DNA from 2 places in the Neglectibacter caecimuris genome. Region 2 is predicted to be linked to the other one. Evidence: a T-box and tRNA genes for the amino acid it is inferred to sense, from the RefSeq annotation. Region 2 holds a T-box; the other holds one or more tRNA genes.

Region 1 (10,885 bases), on a different contig from region 2:
GTGCACGGTGGTGTAATAGGCGATGCCCACACCGTACAAATTCGTGTTGTCGCCGTTCACACGGGCCAAGCCGTAATAATCGCCTGTCTCGGGATCACACAGGATCAGGTAGCTGGCGTATACGGTGGCATAGAGCTCATAGGCCGGAGAATAGGCCAGATCCATGGCGCCTCCGCCCCAGCCCGTTTCCGCGGTGGGCGTAGCCTCCATGGTGGTGGGGTTGATTTTATAGAAAGAAGAGGTCAGCGTGTCTGTATCCAAAGAGGCCGCATACATACCGCCCTTTCCATCTTTTGCGGCGGCAGCCAGCTGCAGGCTGGTTTCCACCTCTTTATTTTTGGTATAGGCGGGCAGCTTTCCGGTGTTGAACTTGGACCACCAGATCTTACCTTCCTCGTCCCATACAAGAGCGTTCAGATCAGTCTCAATAGACTTTACAGTAACCTCGCAGGTGGCCGTTACAGAGGGCGTGGCCTTGCTGGCCGCCGTGATGGTCACTGTACCGGTGGAAACACCCTTCACCAAACCGTTGGCGTCCACCGTGGCAACGCGGGTATTGCCGCTCTTCCAGGTGACCTCCCGGTTTTCAAGGTTCCACGGAGTAGCCGCGGCGGTGAGCTGCAGAGTGGAGCCCTTCATGACGGTGGCACTGCTTGCGGAGAGGATCACCGCTTCCGCGGCGGAGGCAGGAGTATCCAAATCGAGCGCCGCGTCTTCTCCCTTTGCGGAGAAGAGGGCCTTCAGGCAGAGCTTGCCCAAATCAGAATGCAGCTCTTGAACGGTTCCGGCTTCCACATCGATGGACTGAAGCGGTGCTTCAAAGGTCTCGCTCATATCAAACCTGCCGTAGATCAGCTTTCCGTCCACCCAATCCGTGGCGGCATACTGGAAACTTCCGGGAGCCATCAGGCCGGTAACTGTCACTTCCACAGGGTTTTCCAGCGTTTCCGGAGTATACTTGTAGAGTGTTCCGGTTTCCGCAAGCGTATCAGGATTCACCACATTGACAATGCCGTAGAAGTTCCCGGCATCGTCGATCGCCAAGGTAGAGGTGTTCTGACCCAGCTTGCCCAGGTCTTCGTAAGCTCCGCTCATGGGGTCGATCTTAAACAGATGGGGCGGCGGCTCTTCCTCTGAGCCGTCCAGTACATAGATCAGGGCATAGAGCTTGTGATCTACCGTGCTGTAGGCCATATCCTGGGCCCAGCCGGAATTGCCCTCCAGGGAAACAGAGGCGGCCAGCACAGAAGCGTTCATATCCTCCACAGGCAGGGTATAAAGCTTGACGGAATCAGCGTAAATGCTGTTTTGGTAATCGTTGGCGTCTTCCAGCACGAATACCCGGCCGTTTACGCATTCCGCCGCCACGGCGGTAAAGCTGCCGTTGGCGTAAAGGCCCACATCGCTACCCTTCACGCCGTACCAGTTAGAGCTTAAATCATCATAGAAAATGTAATCGGGATCCTGGATCTCAGGATCCAGGCCGGTATAGGCTACATCAAAGGTAGCGGTATTTCCGGCGTAATCAAACACCTGCACCTTGAACCTTTTACCGACGATCCCATCTACATCCAACGTGGCGGAAGCAACCGCTCCCTTTTCCGTCTGATTGGGAGTTTCCGCGCTTAAAAGCTTCTTTCCGCTGGCGTCAAACAGAGCGATGGCCGCTACATACTGATTATCCTGCGCTTCCAGGGTCAGCTTTTTATCGGCGCTGGCCGCGCCCTCCACGGTTTTCAAAGTGGGCGGAGTGTTATCGATGGTAAGCCGGGTGGTCAGGCTCGCGCCCTCCTCCAGTTCTTCCCAGCGCACGGTATTGCCGTCCACATAATATTCGGGAACAAGGGTCAGGTTCAGATCCACTACGGTATCCTCTGCCAGGGGCTTTCCCTTGGCGTCGGTACCGGCCCAGGAAACAGGCGCCGCGAGGCTGGTTTTCATCCAGGTGCTCTCATTGCTGTAATAGAAAGCGGCTTCCGCGCCTCCCAGCTCCTGGCTCTTATATACCGCTCCGGTGTTCGCGTCTGTAATAGTCAGCCGGGAAGCGGAGGCGTTTCGGATCAGCGCAAAGCTCCAGTTATCAAGCTGGTCGCCGTTTTGGCTGTTCAAAGCGTTGCGCTCCTCCAGATACTGGTCGTCCTTCAGGAAGGTGTTTCCGATAAAGGGAGAAACACCGCTTCCGTCTCCATATTTTACGGTGAGGTAATTCCCATCGATCTGAGGAATGGGGTAACCGTTTTCATCAACTCCGGTATAGAGATACGGGGCGCGCTCCTCGCCGGTCTCGTGGTAATATTCCGCATAGGAGCCCTTATCGAACATGGAAGGGGCACTCCAGCTGCCGTACCAGCCAAGCATAGGAATGCTGTGGCCGGTGCCTACCGCGCCTTCGCTGTCCGGCTGGGCTTCAACGGTGATATAGCCCTCTACATAGAAGCCGTTGGGGGCCTTTGCCAGAACGGCCTCAGCCGCGGAAGTGTCCAGCGTGATCTCGCCGTATACGGTGAGAGAGCCGTCGGCAGGCACGGTGACAGGCTCATCTGCCGCCAGCGCGATATCCTGCAGGAATTTTGCAACGTCGGCCGTGTTTACCGTGCCGTCGTTGTTGACATCGGCCTTATCCTCGTCCTTCTTCAGCGCCGTGCCCTTCACCACATAGTCCAGCAGGGCCTGGGCATCGTCGATATTTGTTACGCCATCGTTGTTAAAATCGATCCCGCCGGTCTGGTCCACTACCCAGGTAACGGTAGAAGCCAGATTCTGGGTTCCCAGCTGCCAATAGGTACCATAAGCATCGCTTTGGGTCGCCTGGGTAAACAGCTGCTCAGAAAGCTGATAGCTGCGGGCCTTGTGATCCATATTGTTGATGGTAAATTTCACACTGTACTTTCCGGCCTTGGCGGGGTCGTCTCCCCACTCTACCTTGACCTTGCCGTCCTCCTGGCCGTCCACCAGAACGTAAGAATCGGCAGAGGTCGCGGCGGCGGTATTCACCATACCGGCGCCCTGGTTCAGAATAGACTGATACTTTCCTGCGCCGTCCTTCAGGGGCGTGGCCGTAGACATGATCAAAGACTGGGCCAGCGCCCGGTCAGTCAGGCCTTCCTGAGAAAGCTCCTGGGTTTCGATATACTGCTTGACCAGCGCGCCGATACCGGCGATCTGAGGCGCCGCCATGGAGGTGCCGCTCATCAGCTGATACTTGCCATTATCGGTCCCTGTGCCATACAGGGACCAGATATTACCGCCCGGGGCGGTAATTTCCGGCTTCAGGCTCAGGTCTCCCGGCACGCCCCAGGAGCTGAAATCGCTCATGGTGTAATCGGGAGAAGAAGCGCTGCCGTTCATGACCTTGGAGCTTCCCAGCACGGTGATCTGCCCGGTGGCGCCGGTGGCCTTAATTGCCTGTCCTTCCGCCTGGGTGATGGAAACGCAGGGCATGGTTCCGCCGGCGTTTACGAAATCGTCCAGCGCCATGCTGATGGTACCCGGCTGATTATTCACAACGATACAGGCGGCGGCGCCCTTCTGGAAGGCAACCGTGGCCTTTTCCACAAAAGAGGTATCCCCGCGGTTGACAAATACCACCTTTCCTGTCACATCGCTGGTATAGTCAGCCGCCGCGCCGATCTTATCCAGGTACACATAGTCAAGGGCCGTGCCGCTCTTATCGGCGCTCACGTCCAAAGCGGAAAAATTCCCAACGGTATCGGTGGGGATCACCAAAGTACCGCTGCCATAGGTAAAGCCCATGCCGATCATACCGTTGTTATCCACCGAGGCAACGGTAAAGGCGTTGGTGTAGCTGCCGGGCGAGCCTACCATGTCAAAGCTGGCGTCGTCGCTGTACAGGGCGCCCACCTCGCTGCTTTCCGCCCAGGTGCCGGAGTTGCCGGCGGAAATGACCACCAGGGACTGATATTTCACAAAGGAATCCAGGATCTTCTGGTACTCATCGTTGCCGTAGGCGGCGGTACCGGGGTTGCCGGAACCCAAAGAAAGGTTGATGGTGTCGCAGCCTAAAACAACTGCGTCCTCAATGGCCACCATATAATCGGAATCATAAGCGCCGCCGTTGTTGCCGAACACCTTCATGACCAGGACCTGAGCGTCCGGCGCGTCGCCGGTCATATGTACCTCGTCCATGGCGGAAGCAAAGGTGCCGTCCGCCTTTTTCAGGTAGCGGTTGGCCGTGGCGATACCCGCCACATGAGAGCCGTGATCGCCCTGGGTATCATTGTCATGGGTAATGTCGAGGTCCTTATCCACATAGGCATAGCCGTAAGGGATCTTTGTGGTGCGGTACAGCTGAGCGGCAGTCACCTTAGCGCCGTCCCGCTTGTAAGCATTCAGCTGGGTCAGCTTACTTTGGATCTCAGCCTGGTTCAGCAGCTTATAATCCGCCACCGTTTTTCCGTCCGCCGTGGCGTCCTCTTCCAAAGCATGGTCAAAGGCCGCGGCATTCATGGACTGATGCTCGGTTTTGAGACCGGTATCGATAATGGCCACACGCATGCCCTGGCCCTTATATTTGTTGTTCCAGGCCTGGGTGGTGCCGGTCATATCGCTGGAGATCTGCATGTTGGGGTCGTCGCCGCCCACAGAGGCCACCATAGGCTCATACTGCGTTTCCACGAAGACGTCCTTTACGCCCTCCAGCGCCTTGATCTCTTCCAGCTTGCCGTATTCCACATTGGCGGAAATAATATTCGCCGCCAATGTCAAATTCCACACTACGTCCAGCTTTTTCCCTTGCAGGACTTCCCGCGAAATGGTATTCGCCATAGCGTCCTGCTGGGCTTCCAGCTTGCTGCGATAGGTTTTCGCCGCGGTATTGGAGGCGATGTCGCCGTCCGCCGCCTTGGGGAACCGCAGCAGGGTAGGTTTATCCTCCAACACGATGGACACACGAACCGTTTCTCCCTCCGCATAGGGCGGCTCTTCTTCCTTTTCGGCCACGGACTGACGGCTCAAAGCAGCCGTTACCGTGCTGTTGTCTGTTTGCTCCCATGTCCACTGGCCGTCTTCCCCGGCTTCTGCCGCAAGAGCCACAGGCATGGCGCCGATCAGCAGAGCCGCGCTGAGCAGCACCGCCAAAAGACGTTTCCACACTTTTTGTCCATTGCACTTCCTCCTGTCTTTTTCCGCGCGCAAAGCACGCCAACTCCAATGACTGCAAGGCAATCATTTTTATACCTCCAGCGCTGGGCTGTAACGGTACCATTCTACTGTCAGTATAACGCCTGAGATTTTTAACGTCAAAATGCAGGAAGAAAAATGAAATCTCCCAGAATATCGACAACTGAGAAAACCTTGCTAGCGCCCCTGAACAATGTTATATATTACACCTGTTTCATTCTTTTGTCAAGGGTTGTTTGCCAGTTTTTGCAAGTTATCAAAGTTAAAACTGCAAAATATTTTCTTTTCCTTCTCTTTTGTAACTTTTTGTTTTCTGTTGAGAAAAAACCAGCCAAGCGGCGCTGGATTTTTTCGGACATTTCTTCTATAATGTAAAAAAGTCTGCCCGCATGGCGCGCAAAAGGAGAAATAGCTTATGAATACTGTGGTTCACGCTCTGCTAAGCGAAAAAACCGAAAACCACATTCTGCCCTTTTTCTGGCTTCACGGAGAAAAGGAGGCTGTTCTGCGGGATTACATGAGGGCTATTCATTCCTGCGGCATCGGCGCGGTGTGCCTGGAAAGCCGCCCCCACCCCGACTACCGCGGCCCCCGGTGGTGGCAGGATGTGGATATTATTTTGGACGAAGCCAAGCGGCGGGGCATGAAGGTCTGGATCTTGGACGACAGTCATTTCCCCACGGGCTTTGCCAACGGGGCCATGAAGAACGCTCCCCTGGAGCTGCGCCGTCAGGGGCTCTGCTATCGCGGCCAGGAACTTGCCGGAGGGGAAATCAGCCTGGATACCGGCGCGTTTCTGCAGGCCCCCAACCGCAAGAGTTCCGGGCCCTTCGGCCTGGCGGTGGAGGACGCCCCCTCTCTTCCCGAGGACACGCTTCTCAGCGTTACCGCCGTGGAACAGACCACGGGAGAGCTGCGGGACCTTACAGAGAACGTGGAGCCGGACAGAAGCCTGCGGGCCTCCCTTCCCCGGGGAACCTGGCGACTGGGGCTCTGCAAGCCGCTGATGGAAAAGCCCTGCTATGCACCACTCAAAAATCCCGATGTTTTCCAAGGCGTGTACCTGGATTATGGCGTTCCTGTGTGGAATAATGGAGAAATCGATATAGCGCCGGAATATCTCTATGAACGCAGCAAAGCAATGTGAAAATAGCGACAACGTCCCGCCAGAGGCTCATAGCGGCGTTTTCACCGTAAAAAAGAGCGGGAAGCGGACGCATAGCTTGACCACGGGATCAGCCCTACTGGGGAACGGGTAGCGGCCTTTTATGAACAATCCCAAAACGGAAAGCAAAGAAATCCTCAGCGCCACGGAATATAAGCACGTGGAAAGCATTGGGCGGGTGTAGATCGTCCCAAACCTTGGCAAAAAGAAAACTCCCGATCTCTGCGATGGGGATATTTAGAATATTCTTGAGAAAGCGGCGGCAATGGGACGATCAAAGAAAACCATACAGGATATAAGCGGCATGATAACTGGCCTTTTCCAAAGAATATTAACCCCGGAAAAAACCGCCGAAAAATAAAAGTGTGTTATTAAGAGTGTTATTTATAAAGAGAAAACCCGCAAAAACTCAATGTTTAAGCGGGTTTCTTTTGGTGGGCGCTAACGGACGCCTGTGCTGCGCACCGGCATGGCTTGAAGCATAGCTTCCGCGCCATTTTGCCCTAAAATTGTCCCACCGGGGCAATTTCCAAACTGGCAAACCGTCTTACGGTTCAAGTCCGCTAGCAAAAAAATCGAAGGGAGGACGCAGGGTCCTCTCTTCGACTTTTGGTGGGCGCTAACGGACTTGAACCGCTGACCCCCTGCACGTCAAGCAGGTGCTCTAGCCAGCTGAGCTAAGCGCCCAAATATTGCTGTATTATCTTACACGATTCTTCGGAAAAAAGCAAGTCCTATTTCCTGTTTTCCCGGAAAATTTTCAAAAATGCCTCATTCGTCATAAATTTTTAAGAAAATCGTTCTGTTCTTTTTTAGACTTTTCCAATATCCTTATGGTAAATTTTCTGCTATACTGGACGCTGGATATTGTTAAAATTGCGGGTGCGGTTGAAAATTTTTTGAAATTTTTCTGAAATACTTAGAGCAGCTGCCATGCGGCGGTACTTGTTCTGAACAGAAAGGTTCGGCAAAAGAAAGAGGGGTATTTCCAATTATGAAAACACTTTCTTACATAAATTTCGCGCTGGCGGCCATTTTTGCCGCCTGCTGCTTCTACCAGGCTGTGTTCGCCATTGTGCGGCTTTCCGGAAAACGCCGCCGGTTTCAGACGCGGAAGCTGTGCCGGTACGCGGTGCTCATTGCCGCCCGGAACGAACAGGCCGTGATCGGTCAGCTGTTGGACAGCATTCGGGGGCAAGAGTACCCCGCGGAGCTCATTGACACCTATGTGGTGGCGGATAACTGTACCGACAGTACCGCTCAGGTGGCGGCCTCCCACGGGGCTATGGTCTATCAGCGGCAGAACAAGGCCCAGGTGGGCAAGGGCTTTGCCCTGGCGTTCCTTTTGGGAAAGCTTCAGGAGGAGCACGGGGAAAAGCGCTATGACGGCTATTTTGTCTTTGACGCCGATAACCTTCTGGACCCCCATTACATTGCGGAAATGAACAAGGTGTTTTCCTCCGGTCACCGGGTGGTCACCGGCTACCGAAACACTAAAAATTTTGAGGATAACTGGATCACCGCCGGGTACGGCTTATGGTTCTTGCGGGAATCCGAATATCTGAACCGCCCCAGGGATACGCTGAATATCGGCTGCGCCGTGTCCGGCACCGGCTTTCTGTTCGCCGACAGCATTTTGAAGGAGCAGGGCGGCTGGGATTGGTTCTGCCTGACGGAGGATCTGGAATTTACCGCGGAAATGGTGATCCGGGGAGAAAAGATCGCCTATTGCGGCGACGCCGTTCTGTACGATGAACAGCCCAGCAGCTTTAAGCAGTCCCTTCGCCAGCGTTCCCGGTGGATCAAAGGCTATTTTCAGGTCATTGCGGAGCACGGCGGGGATCTGCTGCACACCCTTACCGCCACCGGCCGCTTTGCCTGCTACGATATGTTGATGAACACCATTCCCGCGGCGGTGTTGACCGTTTTGAGCTTTCTGGTAAACACGGTCATGTTCTTTGTGGGCATGGTTTCCGCCCGCCATGAAATGGGGCTTTTCGCCTTTTCCGTGATCAGCGCCCTGGTAAACTCCTACGGCGTGCTGTTTCTCATGGGCCTGATGCCCCTTGTGACCGAGCGGAAGCGGATCCGCTGCTCCCGCCGGAAACGGGTGCTTTACGCCTTTACCTTTCCCCTCTTTGTTTTCACCTTCGGTATTGCCATGCTGCTGGCGGTATTTGGCAATGTGGAGTGGAAGCCTATTCGCCACTCGGTGGCGGTGTCCATTGGAGATTTGAGCGATCCCTCTCAGAAATGATTTTGTGTAGAACAGAGAACTTTTCTAAAAAAAGTGGAATTTTGTTTCCACAAAAAAGCTTTTGTGATACAATAGCAACGACAAATGTCGTTGCTATTTTCTGTGTTCCCTTTTCAAAATTTTGAAAAGGGAACCGAATCAAATTCTCATAAAAAAGGGGAACCGGCAGCATGGTAACGAGAGTTTTTGTGGAAAAGAAAAAGGGATACGATATCGAGGCCTCTCACCTCAAGGCGGATCTTACGGGAAACTTGGGCATTTCCGGCGTGGAGGAGGTACGCATTCTCAACCGCTACGACGTTTCCGGGCTGAGCCCGGAGCAGTTTCAGGCGGCAGCCCGCACCATTCTTTCCGAACCCAATGTGGATACCGTGTACGGAGAGGAGTTCCGCCTACCCGGAGAATACCGGACCTTCGCCATGGAATACCTGCCCGGCCAGTATGACCAGCGGGCGGATTCCGCCGCCCAATGCGTGCAGTTTCTCACTCAGGGAGAGCGCCCCGCCGTGCTTTCCGCCAAGGTCATCGGCGTAAAGGGACAGGTTTCCGATGGGGAATTTGAAAAGATCAAGGCCTATCTGGTGAACCCGGTGGAATCCCGCGTTGCCTCCATGGAAAAGCCCGAAACCCTGGAGCTTGACGCCGCCGTTCCGGAAAACGTGGCCCGCGTTTCCGGCTTTATTCAGTGGAAGGAAGACGAAATGAAGCGGTATTTCGATTCCATGGGCTTTGCCATGACCCTTTCCGACCTGCTTTTCTGCCAGACCTATTTCCGGAACGAGGAAAAACGGGACCCCACTGTAACGGAGCTGCGGGTGATCGATACCTATTGGAGCGACCACTGCCGCCACACCACCTTCCTGACCCGTTTAGACGAGATCGAGATCGAGGCCGGGCCCCTTCACGATGCGGTGGAGGCCGCCCTGAAGCAATATCTCACTGTCCGGGAGGAGCTGTACGCCGGAAAGGACAAGCCCGTCTGCCTGATGGACATGGCCACCATCGGCGGAAAGTCCCTTCGCAAACAGGGCCTGGTGCCGGATCTGGACGTCAGCGAGGAAATCAACGCCTGCTCTATTGAGGCCCCCATTACCGTAGACGGCAAAACGGAAACCTGGCTCATTCAGTTTAAGAATGAGACCCACAACCACCCCACGGAGATCGAGCCCTTCGGCGGCGCGGCCACCTGCCTGGGCGGTGCCATTCGGGACCCCCTTTCCGGGCGTGCCTATGTGTACCAGGCTATGCGCGTCACGGGCTCCGGTGATCCTACCGTTCCCTTTGAAAAGACTTTACACGGTAAGCTGCCTACCCGGAAGATCACCACCGGGGCCGCCGCCGGCTATTCCTCCTATGGCAATCAGATCGGCCTTGCCACAGGACAGGTCACAGAGCTTTACGATCCCGGCTATGTGGCAAAGCGCATGGAAATCGGCGCGGTGATCGGCGCTTCCCCCAAGGCAAATGTCCGCCGGGAGGAGCCCGCCCCCGGAGATACCATTCTTCTGCTGGGCGGCGCTACCGGCCGGGACGGCATCGGCGGCGCCACCGGCTCCAGCAAGGCCCACACGGAAAAATCCGTGGAGGTCTGCGGCGCCGAGGTGCAAAAGGGAAATCCACCTACCGAACGGAAGCTTCAGCGGCTGTTTCGCAACGCGGAGGCCGCAAGGCTCGTCAAGCGCTGCAACGATTTCGGCGCGGGCGGCGTGTGCGTTGCCATCGGAGAGCTGGCCCCGGGCCTTGAGATCGATCTGGATCGGGTACCCAAAAAGTATCAGGGCCTGGACGGCACTGAGCTTGCCATTTCCGAATCTCAGGAGCGCATGGCGGTGGTGGTGGCCCCGGAGGACGCGGAGCGGTTTTGCGCCCTTGCCTCTGAGGAAAACCTGGATGCCCAGGCGGTGGCTGCGGTCACCGAAGAACCCCGGCTGAAAATGGAATGGCGGGGAGACCGGATCGTGGATCTGTCCCGCGCCTTTTTGGATACCAATGGCGTTACCCAGAACGCCCGTGCAAAAATTTCCGCGCCCCAAGGAGAAAACTACCGCAGTGCCGTACCGGAGCAGTTGCGGGGCTTATCCGCCGCGGAGGCTTTGAAGAAAAACCTTTCCCGGCTGCAGGTCTGCGGCCAGAAGGGCCTTTCGGAACGGTTCGATTCCAGCATCGGCGCTTCCACGGTACTGATGCCCTTCGCGGGCCGGTATCAGTTGACCCCCGAGGAGGCCATGGTGGCGAAGATCCCCCTGCTGGAGGGAGAAACCGACGACTGCACCGCCATGTCCTATGGCTATATTCCCGGCATTGCCCGGTATTCCCCCTTCCTG
Region 2 (10,885 bases):
GCTATGAGCTTGTTACGGTGCGGGAGCTTTTCCGCCGCCGGGGAAAGGCCCTGCAAAAGGGGGCGGATCACTATAGCTGCAAGCCCACCGGGAAGGACCTTGGCCCGGTCAAGGCCCCGGTGATCACAAACGAGGCGGAAAGTGGAAGGCTGAAGATCACGATCACCGCCCAGGCGGGGGCGCGGATCTATTATTCCATAGATGGCTCCGCACTAAACGGGGAAAGCAAGCGGTATACCGGGCCGTTTTATGCGGATTCGCCCTGTACGGTGCGGGCTGTGGCGGCTTTCGATATGAACGGAAGCCGCAGCGAGGAGGCTATGGCGGCGATCACCAGGCCAACGGCCAAAGCGCCCCGGATCCAGGTGGAAAACGGTGTCCTGACCTTGAAAAATGTCACCGAGGGCGCAAGGGTGTTTTACACCCTGGACGGCACGGCCGCCACCACGGCCTCCACGGAATACACAGGGCCGGTGGAGCTTTCCCCCGGCACGGTGATCTCCGCCTGCGCCGGCGGAGGGGAGCTGCTTTCCAGCGGGGAAGCACGGGCGGTGTATTCCCACCGGGGCAATTTCTTCCGGGATATTTTTCCTGGCCAGTGGTATTACAGCGATGCGGACAGAGCGGTTTCCGAAGGCTACCTCTACGGCATGGGAGACGGACTGTTCGCCCCGGAGAAGCCTGTTACCAGGGGACAGCTGGTAACATTTCTATATCGGTATTCCGGGGAACAGGCAGCGGCGGAGGAACTGGGGGCGCTGCCCTTTGCCGATGTGGCGCCGGAGGAATACTATGGAGAAGCGGTGGCCTGGGCCTACGGGCGGGGGATCGTCAGCGGTTACAGCGAAACGGTGTTCCGCCCGGAACGAAAAGTCACCCGGGAGGAAATGAGCGTGATCTTCGCGAAATTTCTGAGGTACCGGGGAACTCCCGTGCCGGACAGCAAAGGGGCCGCCAAAAAATACCTGGATTCCGAAAAAATCTCCCCCTGGGCGATGGAATCGGTGGAACAAATGACAGCCTGGGGGCTTCTGGCGGGAGATACCAACGGGAAATTTCTGCCCGGCGCGGGCTCTACCCGGGGGCAGGCGGCGTCGGTGCTGATGCGCCTTGCTGATTTAGTTGTTAGTTCTTAGTTATTAGTTGTTAGAGAAGGGCGGAGGTTTTTTGTGAAGATCGGGTGCTGTGTTTCTCTGTTTCACGATGCTGTTTTTACGCTTTCCGAGCTGGGGGTGGACTATGCTGAGATCGGCCTCAGCGAACTTTCTTTGCACAGCGGGGAGAAGATCTCAGAGCGTGCGGAGCGTCTTTCTGAGGCGGGGGTTCCCTGCCTTGCGGGCAACGTGCTGTTTCCCGGCGAGCTTGCCCTGACCGGCCCCCACACAGAGCTTTCCGCCATTTCCGAATATCTCGGGGCCACGCTGGAAAAGGCCGCCTTACTGGGAGTGCGAACGGTGGTTTTCGGCAGCGGCGGCTCCCGCCGGGCGCCGGAGGGTTTTCCCCGGGAGGCAGCCTGGGAGCAGCTGCGCGGTCTTTGCGCCGAGCTGCTTTCTCCCGCCCTGCAAAAGCATGGCATGACCTGCTGTATCGAGCCCTTAAACCGGAGGGAATGCAATATTTTGAATACCAGCGAGGAGTGCGCCTGTCTGGTGCGGGAGGTGGGAAAGCCTAATATCCGCCTTTTGGTTGACCTGTACCATTTTGACCTGGAGCGGGAACCCCTCTCCGTATTGGCGGGCTATGGGGATATTTTAGCCCATGCTCACATTGCCAGCGCCAAAAACGGCCGCGCGCTCCCCAAAGAGGGAGACGGAGAGGATTATGCCGCTTTCTTTCAGGCCCTGAGATCCATCGGCTATTCCGGAAGTCTTTCTCTGGAAGGCTCGGTTTCCGGGACCTTTGAAGATTGTATCGCGGAAAGCGCCGCTTATGTAAGGAAGTTTTCCGCTCTGAAGGCCTGAATTTGCTTCCGGTGGGGCACGCCGAGAGAAAAAGCCGTGAATGCCTTTTGCAACTGACGGTTGCGGAGGTTCCAGCTCCGCTTTGTGTTTCGTGGCCGGAAAAAGCGATAGAATAGGGAAACAATATTCCCCCGTTCGAAGTTGTTTTTCCGCCGAACGGAAAAAGGAGGCTTTTTATGAAATTCGGAGAAAAATTGCAGACCCTTCGGAAGTCCCGGGGCATGTCTCAGGAGCAGCTGGCGGAGCGGCTGGAGGTTTCCCGGCAGTCGGTTTCCAAATGGGAGCTGGAGGAATCCGTCCCGGAGCTGGATAAGGTGATCGCGCTCAGCGAGGTGTTCGGCGTGACCACCGATTATTTGCTGAAAGACGCCGCGGAGCCCCAGCCCGCTTTGCCCGCGGCCCGAGAGCCCTGCCGGAAAACAGTGGGGCAGGTGCAGTATGTGTGTTCCGCAGGTCTTATGGCCATTGGGCTTTTCGCCGCTTTTGCGGAATGGTACGAACAGCAGGCCGACCCCGCCATTTGGATGGGACTGACTTTCCAAACGGCGGGCGTTGTTTGGTACTTTGCGGGGAAGCTGATCTGCCGTCAGGAAGCCCCTTTTTTTCTGAAGCTTCTGAATTGGGCCCTGGGCCTGTTCTTACCGGTATCCATGGCGGCGAGCTTTCTTCTGGAAAGACGGCTTTGCCCCTATCCCGCGGAACTTCCAATGACCGCCCTGTTCCTGGCGCTGTACCTGGGGGCGTTGGCAGCTGCCTTTTTCCTGCTGAGAAAAGGGGAAAAAAGAAGGAGCTAGAAAGCGGCGGATATGTGTGAAGTGGGAGGGTAATTCCTAATCCAACCGGAAGGAAAGCGATAAATTATAGTTTAGCGAACTAGTCGTTAGCTATTAGTTGTTAGTCGTTAGAGAGGGGCGAGTTCTCACTTTTGTCATTCTGAGGAACGAAGAATCTCGTCCTTCATTTCCTGAATAGAAGGGAAAAGGGCGAGATTCTTCACTTCGTTCAGAATGACAGGAGAAAAATAAGCGAATCACTATTGGTCGGGTCAGAAACCGATTTCCCGCACCAAACAGCTTCACGAGTGGGTGCAGCGGTAGGCTGCAAATTCCAATTTATCGGACTAATCTCTTGCCCTTCATTCCTCATTTTTCTTTTCTCTTCCTCGTTGAGAAGCTTCACAAGTACTGGAGCTCCAACCTTTTCGCCCTTGCGCAGGCAAGGAGGTCTCCCTCGCTTTCCTGAAGCAGGGGGAGGAGATCCTTTTCCGCTTGCAGGGAGAAGCAGTCGATTTCCGCCCGCAGGGAAAGGCCCTGCTCGGTTTTTTCCTTGCGCATGGCGGAGAGACCGTTTTTGATACATTCGCCGAAGCGCAGCAGCCGCTGATCTGGGGCCTCGGGGCGTGGCCAGCGGGTCTGGTGCAGGGAAAGCTCCTGTCTGTTTTTGCGGAAAAGCTCCTGATAGATCGCCTCCGTAATGTGAGGAGCGAAGGGAGCGTACAGCTGCAAAACGGAAAACAGGCCGTGGTACAGCGCGTATTGGGCAGCCCTGCGGGGCTGCTCCTTTTGTTTTTCCGGGGAATACAGCCTGTCCTTTACAAGCTCGATATAGGTATCGCAGAAATCGTTCCAGAAAAACCGGTCGATCTCCTTTCTGGCCTGGCCCGCCTCGTACTGCTCCAAAAGGGAAACGGCGGCGCACAGCGTTTCGTCCCGCCGGGCCAGAAGCCAGCGGTCTGCCGGAAGCGGCGGGGCGGGGGAATCGGCGGGGGAAAAATCCTCCAGCAGGGAGGCGGCGAATCGGGCGGCGTTCCACAACTTTGTGAGCAGGCGCTTTTCCGGCTGCAGCTCCGCCGGGGAGAAAAAGGAATCTGTTCCCAGGCGGGCGTTTGCCGTCCACAGCCGAAGGGCGTCTGCCGAGTGCTCTCCGATGAGGGCGGAGGGGTCCGCTCCGTTTCCCTTGGATTTGCTGATTTTTTCTCCCTTCTTCGCCAGCACGAAGCCGGTGATCATCAGCTCCTTCCAGGGCAGCTTTCCGGTGTGGAACAGGCTGCGGGCAATGGAATAGAAAGTCCAGGTGCGAATGATCTCGTGGGCGTGGGTGCGCATGGTCATGGGATATTCCGCAAGGCCCCGGCTTTTGTGGAGCAGGGGCGTGATAGAAGAAGTAGCCCAGGTGTCCAGTACGGCGGTTTCCGGCAGAAATTCTGTACAGCCGCAGGCACATTTGCCCTCATAAGGTGTTTCCATGGGGTCTATGGGCAGGGAAGCTTCTTCAGCGAACGCGGGCTTTCCGCAGCTTTTGCAGTACCATACCGGGAAGGGAACGCCGTAGTACCGCTGGCGGGAAACGCACCAATCCCATTTCAGGTTTTCCACCCAATCCAGATACCGGTCCTTCATTTGCGCCGGGCGCCAGCAGATCTCTTCCGCTGCTTCCCTAAGCCCTTCCCGCTCCGGCAGAACGCGGATATACCATTGCCGGGAGGGTAAAATTTCCACCGGGGTGCCGCACCGTTCGTGCACCGCCACGGTGTGGGAAATGGGTTCCCGCTGAAGGATCAGCCCGGCTTCCTCCAGAAGTTTTACGATCTCTTTTCTTCCTTCCCTGACGGAAAGCCCGGCAAGCTTCGGCACTTCGGGGGCGAAAACGCCCTCCGGCAAAAGCACCTTTCGTATGGGAAGCTGATGCTCCTCCACCCACTGGGCGTCGGTGCTGTCTCCGAAGGTGGCGCACATCACAATGCCGGTGCCTTTTTCCGGGTCCGCCTTTTCGTCCGGCAGAATGGGGATCTCAAAGCCGTAAAGGGGCACCTTCGCCGTTTTTCCCAAGTAGTTTTGGTACTGCTTGTTTTCCGGGTGGATCAGCAGGCACACGCAGCCATAAAGCAGCTCCGGGCGGGTGGTGGCCACGGGCAAAAGCTCTTCGCCGCAGGAAAAGGGAAGGGTGTAAAAAACAGAGTCTGTTTCCCGGGTTTCCAGCTCCGCTTGGGCAATGGAGGTGCGGCACTGGGTACACCACAGCACCGGGGCCTCCCGGCAGACGGCTTTTCCCTCCCGGGCAAGCTCCAGAAACAAAGCCTGAGAAAGCCTGCGCGTTTCCGGGGAAGCGGTTTCGTATTGCAGGCTCCAGTCTACGGAAAAGCCCATGGAGGAAAAAAGCTCCCGAAAGGCTTTTTCGTACCGGGCGGCGGTTTCCCGGCACTTTTCGATAAACTCCCGGCGGGGCAGGTCTCTGGCCCGAAGGCCCTGCTCCCGCTCCACCAGCCGCTCGGTGGGCAGGCCGTTATCGTCAAAGCCGAAGGGATAGTACACGTTTTCGCCCCGCATTCGGTGAAACCGGGCGATCATCTCCGCCTGGGTGTAGGAAAACAGATGGCCGATGTGCAGGCTGCCGCTGACGGTGGGCGGAGGGGTGTCGATGGAATAAAGCTTTCCCTCCCTGTTGGGATCGAACCGATAGATCCCTTCTTTTTCCCAAAGTGCCTGCATGGCAGGCTCCCAGCTGTGAAAATCGTAACGCTTTTCCATAAAATGACCCTCTTTCTCAAAAATAGGTGGGAAACAAAAAACGCCCTAAGCAGCTTTACTGCTTAGGGCGAAAGAAATTCCGCGGTACCACCTAAGTTCGGGAGGCAAAGCTCCCGCGCTCATTTCCGTGCGGGGCCAAAGGGCCCGATACGGCTTTCCCTGTAACGGCGGAAACTGTTCCGGCGGCGCCTACTCAGGGGGGTCATCCCCTTTGGGGCCGCAGCTCCGAGGCTACTTCCGCGTTCCCTTCACGAAGGCTTGCACCAACCGCCTTCTCTCTCTGCTTCGGGGGATCGCGTACTCCTCCTCTTCTCAGCCTTTGCTCTGTTATTCGGCGAAATACTCTGTTTCCCATCGCCGTGCTTTCAGGTTTACCACAGGAATGGAAATTTGTCAAGCGGAAACTTTTGGAGCGGTACAGGGAAATCTCTATCAAAAAGCAAAATACCGCACATTTTTCCCTTTCTTTTCCAGGAAAAGGGTGTTATACTGAATTCAGGAGCTGGAACAGCCAGCCTCCACGCAAAATCAGAGAGGAGCTCTAATTATGGCAAAGATCATCGGCAGACCGGCCTTACCCAACATGCCCTGGCAGGACAAGCCCGCGGGGTACGATAAGCCCGTGTGGCGCTACACGGAAAACCCTATTATTCAGAGAGACGCAATCCCCACCTCCAACAGCATTTTCAATTCCGCCGTGGTGGTATTCGGCGACGCTTATGCGGGCGTGTTCCGCTGCGATAACAGAGGCGTGGAAATGGATATCTTTGCCGGCTTCTCCAAAGACGGCATTCACTGGGACATCAACCCCGATCCCATCGTGTTCGAAGGCGAGAAAGAGGTTACCCGCAAGGAGTACCGTTATGATCCCCGGGTGTGCCTGATCGACGGAAAGTATTATATCACCTGGTGCAACGGTTACCACGGCCCCACCATCGGCATTGGCTGGACAGAGGATTTCAAAACCTTCCACCAGCTGGAAAACGCGTTTTTGCCCTATAACCGCAACGGCGTGCTGTTCCCCCGGAAAATAAACGGCAACTTTGCTATGGTCAGCCGCCCCAGCGATACCGGCCACACTCCCTTCGGAGATATTTTCTACAGCGAGAGCCCCGACCTGTGCTACTGGGGGAAGCACCGCTGGCTGTTTGGCACCGCCAACGGCTGGCAGAGCAAGAAGGTAGGCCCCGGCCCCACCCCCATTGAGACCGATGAGGGCTGGCTGATGATCTATCACGGCGTGCTGAATTCCTGCAACGGCTTTGTCTACCGCTTCGGCGTGGCCCTTCTGGATATCGACCGCCCCTGGATCGTAAAGGAGCGCTGCAACTTCTATGTGTTCGGGCCGGAAGAGCAGTATGAGCTTACCGGAGACGTGCCCAACGTCACCTTCCCCTGCGCCACCCTCACAGACCCGGAGACCGGGCGCATCACCATTTACTATGGCGCTGCCGATACCGTAACAGGCCTTGCCTTTACCACCGTGGACGAGCTGTTCTCCTATATGAGAAAGTATCCCATGAACGTAGGCGACCAGGAAAATAAATAATTGACAGGAAGCCGCTTCGCAAAAGAGTCGTCATTTGTGAAGCGCGCAAAAAATACCCGCTGAGGAGCAAGGGCTTCTCAGCGGGTATTTTTTGATAAACTAAATGATAAATCAGGCGGAGAGGCGAGAACGGTGGAAGGGATAGTCACACGCAGAAAGCAGGATAGAATCGCTGGTTATAATCCCCTCAGTCAGCCTTCGGCTGACAGCTCCCCTTGCGGAGCAAGGGGAGCCTAAGGGCACAAACACCCCACAACTAATTTTTGATCTCCAACGGCTGCTTTTCTTCCGCGCACAGCTGGCCGCAGGCGGCGGAGATATCGGAGCCGAACTGGGTGCGGGCGGAGCAGCTGATGCCCATTTGCCGCAGCACCCGCAGGAATTCCCGGACGCGCTGGGGCTCCGGTGAGGTGAAAAGCTCTCCGGCGCGCTCTGCCGCGTTATAGGGGATCAGGTCAATATGATACAGGGGAAGTTCCCGGGGATTCCGCCGAAGCAGCTGCCCCAGCCTTCTGGCGTGGGCGGTGCTGTCGTTCAGGTTTTTCAGCAGGATATAGGCCAGAAATACCCGGCGGTTGGTGCGGCGGATATGGGCGTTCAGGGCGGCAAGGACCTGCTCCATGGGCCAGCGGCGCTCCACAGGCATCAGCCTTTTTCGCAGCTCCGGAGCAGGGGCGTGCAGGGAATAGGCCAGGTTCACCTGGGGGTATTCCAGGGTAAGCCGCCGGATCCCCGGCAGCACGCCTACAGTGGAAACCGTGATCCTGCGCTGGCTCAGGCCAAAAAGGGCGGGGTCTGTCAACAGGGAAAGGGCGGAAAACAGGTGCGGGTTTGCGAAGGGCTCGCCCATGCCCATAAAGGAAACGCTGTGGAGCGTATGGCCCTGCAAATGGAAGTATAAAAGCTGCTCCACGATCTCCCAGGCGGTGAGATCCCGCCTTTTGCCCATGCCGCCTGTGGCGCAGAATTTACAGCCGAAGGCGCACCCGCATTGGGAGGAAATGCAGAAGGATTCCCAGCCCTTGCGATAGTGAAGGCGCACAGCCTCCACCCGTTCGCCGTCCTCCAGGGCAAACAGCAGCTTATCCGCCTGGCCGGAAAGACTTTCGTGGACCGGGCGCAGGGTGAGAACGGTTTCCCCCAGCTCTTGTGTCAGCCTGTCCCGCAGCCCGGCGGGCAGAACGGTCATCTCCTGAAACCGGGAGATCCTTCGGTGAAACACCGCCTGAAGGATCTGGCGGTATCGGTAATCAGGCTGCTCCCAGCAGCCCAAAAGCTCCTTGCATTGTTCTAATTTTGTCATGATCGGTTCTCCTTTTACAGATTGAAGTACAAGGCACCGATCTTCCGGCTCTTAAAATAATCGCTGCGCGATCATCGCGGTTGACGCTTATGATAAGATAAGGCAGGCAAAGGCCGCCGGAAAAACCGGCTTTGTCTGCCGGAAGCGGCAGACGACGACTTTGCGGGAAGAAATTAACATGACGGCTCCTCCTTTCAGGAAAACGACAAAAAGAAAAGGCTGTGAGAAGGCACCTTCTCACAGCCTGGTTTTCATGCTACGCCGCCCAAAACGGTGGCGTCAGCGAGAAACAGGGAGAGACAGGACCTTTCTTACACGGAAAAAACCACCGCGAACTGCGGTGTGAGTTTCACAGGTAAGCAAAGTACTGTCGCATTTCTCCGTCCTCGTTTTTCTTTCAGTCTTTTCCGAGTATAGCATAGTAAAAAAGGAATTGCAAGTAAAAACAGCCGGGCTTTTTCGGAAGATGTTTTTACAAAAGAACCTGTTGACTTTTCCGCCCTGACGTGGTAGAGTGAAAATACCGTCGTTACCAAATGCCGGAAGGAACCGTGAACTCCTGTCCGGCGCAGAAGGATATCGAATAGATATCCTTCCTTGTTGGCTTGCCTTTTTCCATGTATATAACATGTGCGGCACATTTGTGCGCAACGCACGTTCTTGTAGCCAGACGGCGCGAATTTGAACCACGGTTTTGCCGGGCGTATTTTCGCCCGCCCGTTGTTAAAATGCTCGTGAATCCGAAAGGATTCACTCCGCTTTTGCCTAGGTTGGACAAAAATCCACTCCGGCAAAACTTCTTCGAACTGAAAACTGGTGAGATGTTGTTGATTTTCAGTGCAGAGAACGACGGCAGGCTGGCGCCTGCCTAGGCCGATAAACTGAAAAGCGGCAATATATCGCCTGTTTTCAGCGGGTTCAAATTTGCGCCGTCTGGCTACGCATGGAAAAGAAAAAGGATGCCCTGGGGGGACGGCAGGCTTTCGGGGGGAAAGTCTGCCGCCGCCCCTTTTTTAACAGCCGGATATTTTGCGCTGCCCGGCTTTGGGGATTCATTTTTGAACGGCACAGGCCATCAGCATGAAATACGAAGGATCGTCCGGCGGGGCTGCTGCTCCCGGCGATCCGGGAGAGGAGAGAACAATACTACTTTTATGAAAGAGCTTCGGAAAGAAAAACAGAAAAAATCCAGTATACTGCGGTTTTTCCCCTTTACAAAAGGATACCGGAAAAATTTTGTAGTAACGCTTTTGATGATCGTTGTTTCCGTGATCGCGAACTATATGACCCCGCAGGTCATTCGGGTGACGGTGGATTCGGTCATCAATGACAATCCCTTTAACCTGCCCGGCTTTTTGGTAAGCTTGATCGATTCCATCGGCGGCAGGGAAATGCTGCGCACGCATATCGTCATTTGCGCGGGTGTGGCGCTGTTGTTCGCGGTGATTTCAGGCCTTTCCAACTATGCCTACCGCATGAACCTTGCCAAGGCCTGCGAGAGTACGGTGGCGAGGATCCGCAACACCCTGTTTGACCACATTCAAAGGCTGCCCTATGCCTGGCACAATTCTCACCAGACCGGGGAGATCATTCAGCGCTGTACCAATGACCTGGATCTGGTGCGCAATTTTGTTACGGATCAGCTGATGGGCTGTATTCGCGTGCTGCTTCTGATGGTGGTTTCCCTGGGGCTTATGTTTTCCATGAACGCTCAGCTTTCTTTCATTGTGCTGTGCTTTATTCCCCTTTCCGTAGGAGCCTCCCTGGTGTTTTTCATCATTCAGGGCAAGCGGTTCCAGAAGGCGGACGAGACCGAGGGCGAGCTGACCGCCATGGTGCAGGAAAACCTCACCGGCGTCCGGGTGGTGCGGGCCTTTGGCAGAGAGCGGTTTGAGATCGATCGGTTTACGAAAAAGAACCGGGAGTATACGGATTATTGGGTGAAGCTTGGAAATATCATGGGTGTAAACTGGGGACTTGGCGATTTTCTTGCCGGGCTTCAGGTGCTGGTGGTGCTGGTGGCTGGCGTGTTTTTCGTGGAAAACGGCAGCCTGACAGAGGGCGAATACCTTGCCTTCACCGCCTACAATTCCATGCTGGTCTGGCCCACCCGCAGCTTGGGCCGCCTGTTGGGCGAGCTTTCCAAAACATCCATCAGCTCTACCCGCCTTTTTGACATTCTGGACGCGGAGGAGGAGCAGGACTGTCCCGACCCCCAGGAGCCCGATGTGCGGGGCGATATTGTGTTTGACCACGTGAGCTTCCATTATCCCGACAGCAATACCGGCGTGCTGGACGATGTGTCCTTTACCATCAAGGCCGGAAGCACCTTTGGCATTTTAGGGGCCACAGGCAGCGGAAAATCTACCCTGATGTACCTGTTGGACCGCCTTTATGATCTGCCCGAGGGCGCGGGTACGATCACGGTGGACGGTGTGGATATCCGAAAGATCAGGCGCTCTCACCTGCGGAAAAACATCGGTATCGTGCTGCAGGAGCCCTTCCTGTTTTCCAAGACCTTCCGGGAAAGCATTGCCGACGGCGC

Evidence for each region. A T-box is a leader RNA that pairs with one kind of tRNA and senses whether it is charged. The one in region 2 lies ahead of U8T64_RS13380 (valine--tRNA ligase), so its partner is inferred to be a tRNA-Val.
Region 1: it has a tRNA-Val gene. The T-box ahead of U8T64_RS13380 (valine--tRNA ligase) is inferred to sense a tRNA for this amino acid. The anticodon was not compared.

Annotation. Positions count from the first base shown of each region.
Region 1 covers NZ_JAWXXK010000001.1:433,355-444,239, forward strand. The annotation lists gene U8T64_RS02005 (S8 family serine peptidase) at 1-5,112, opposite strand, end outside; gene U8T64_RS02010 (hypothetical protein) at 5,555-6,286, shown strand; tRNA gene U8T64_RS02015 (tRNA-Val) at 6,915-6,991, opposite strand; gene U8T64_RS02020 (glycosyltransferase family 2 protein) at 7,299-8,561, shown strand; gene U8T64_RS02025 (phosphoribosylformylglycinamidine synthase) at 8,732-10,885, shown strand, end outside.
Region 2 covers NZ_JAWXXK010000012.1:43,476-54,360, reverse strand. The annotation lists gene U8T64_RS13395 (polysaccharide deacetylase family protein) at 1-1,136, shown strand, start outside; gene U8T64_RS13390 (sugar phosphate isomerase/epimerase family protein) at 1,170-1,961, shown strand; gene U8T64_RS13385 (helix-turn-helix domain-containing protein) at 2,138-2,755, shown strand; gene U8T64_RS13380 (valine--tRNA ligase) at 3,137-5,488, opposite strand; T-box leader at 5,549-5,811, opposite strand; gene U8T64_RS13375 (glycoside hydrolase family 130 protein) at 6,033-7,037, shown strand; gene cfr (23S rRNA (adenine(2503)-C(8))-methyltransferase Cfr) at 7,294-8,340, opposite strand; gene U8T64_RS13365 (ABC transporter ATP-binding protein) at 9,300-10,885, shown strand, end outside.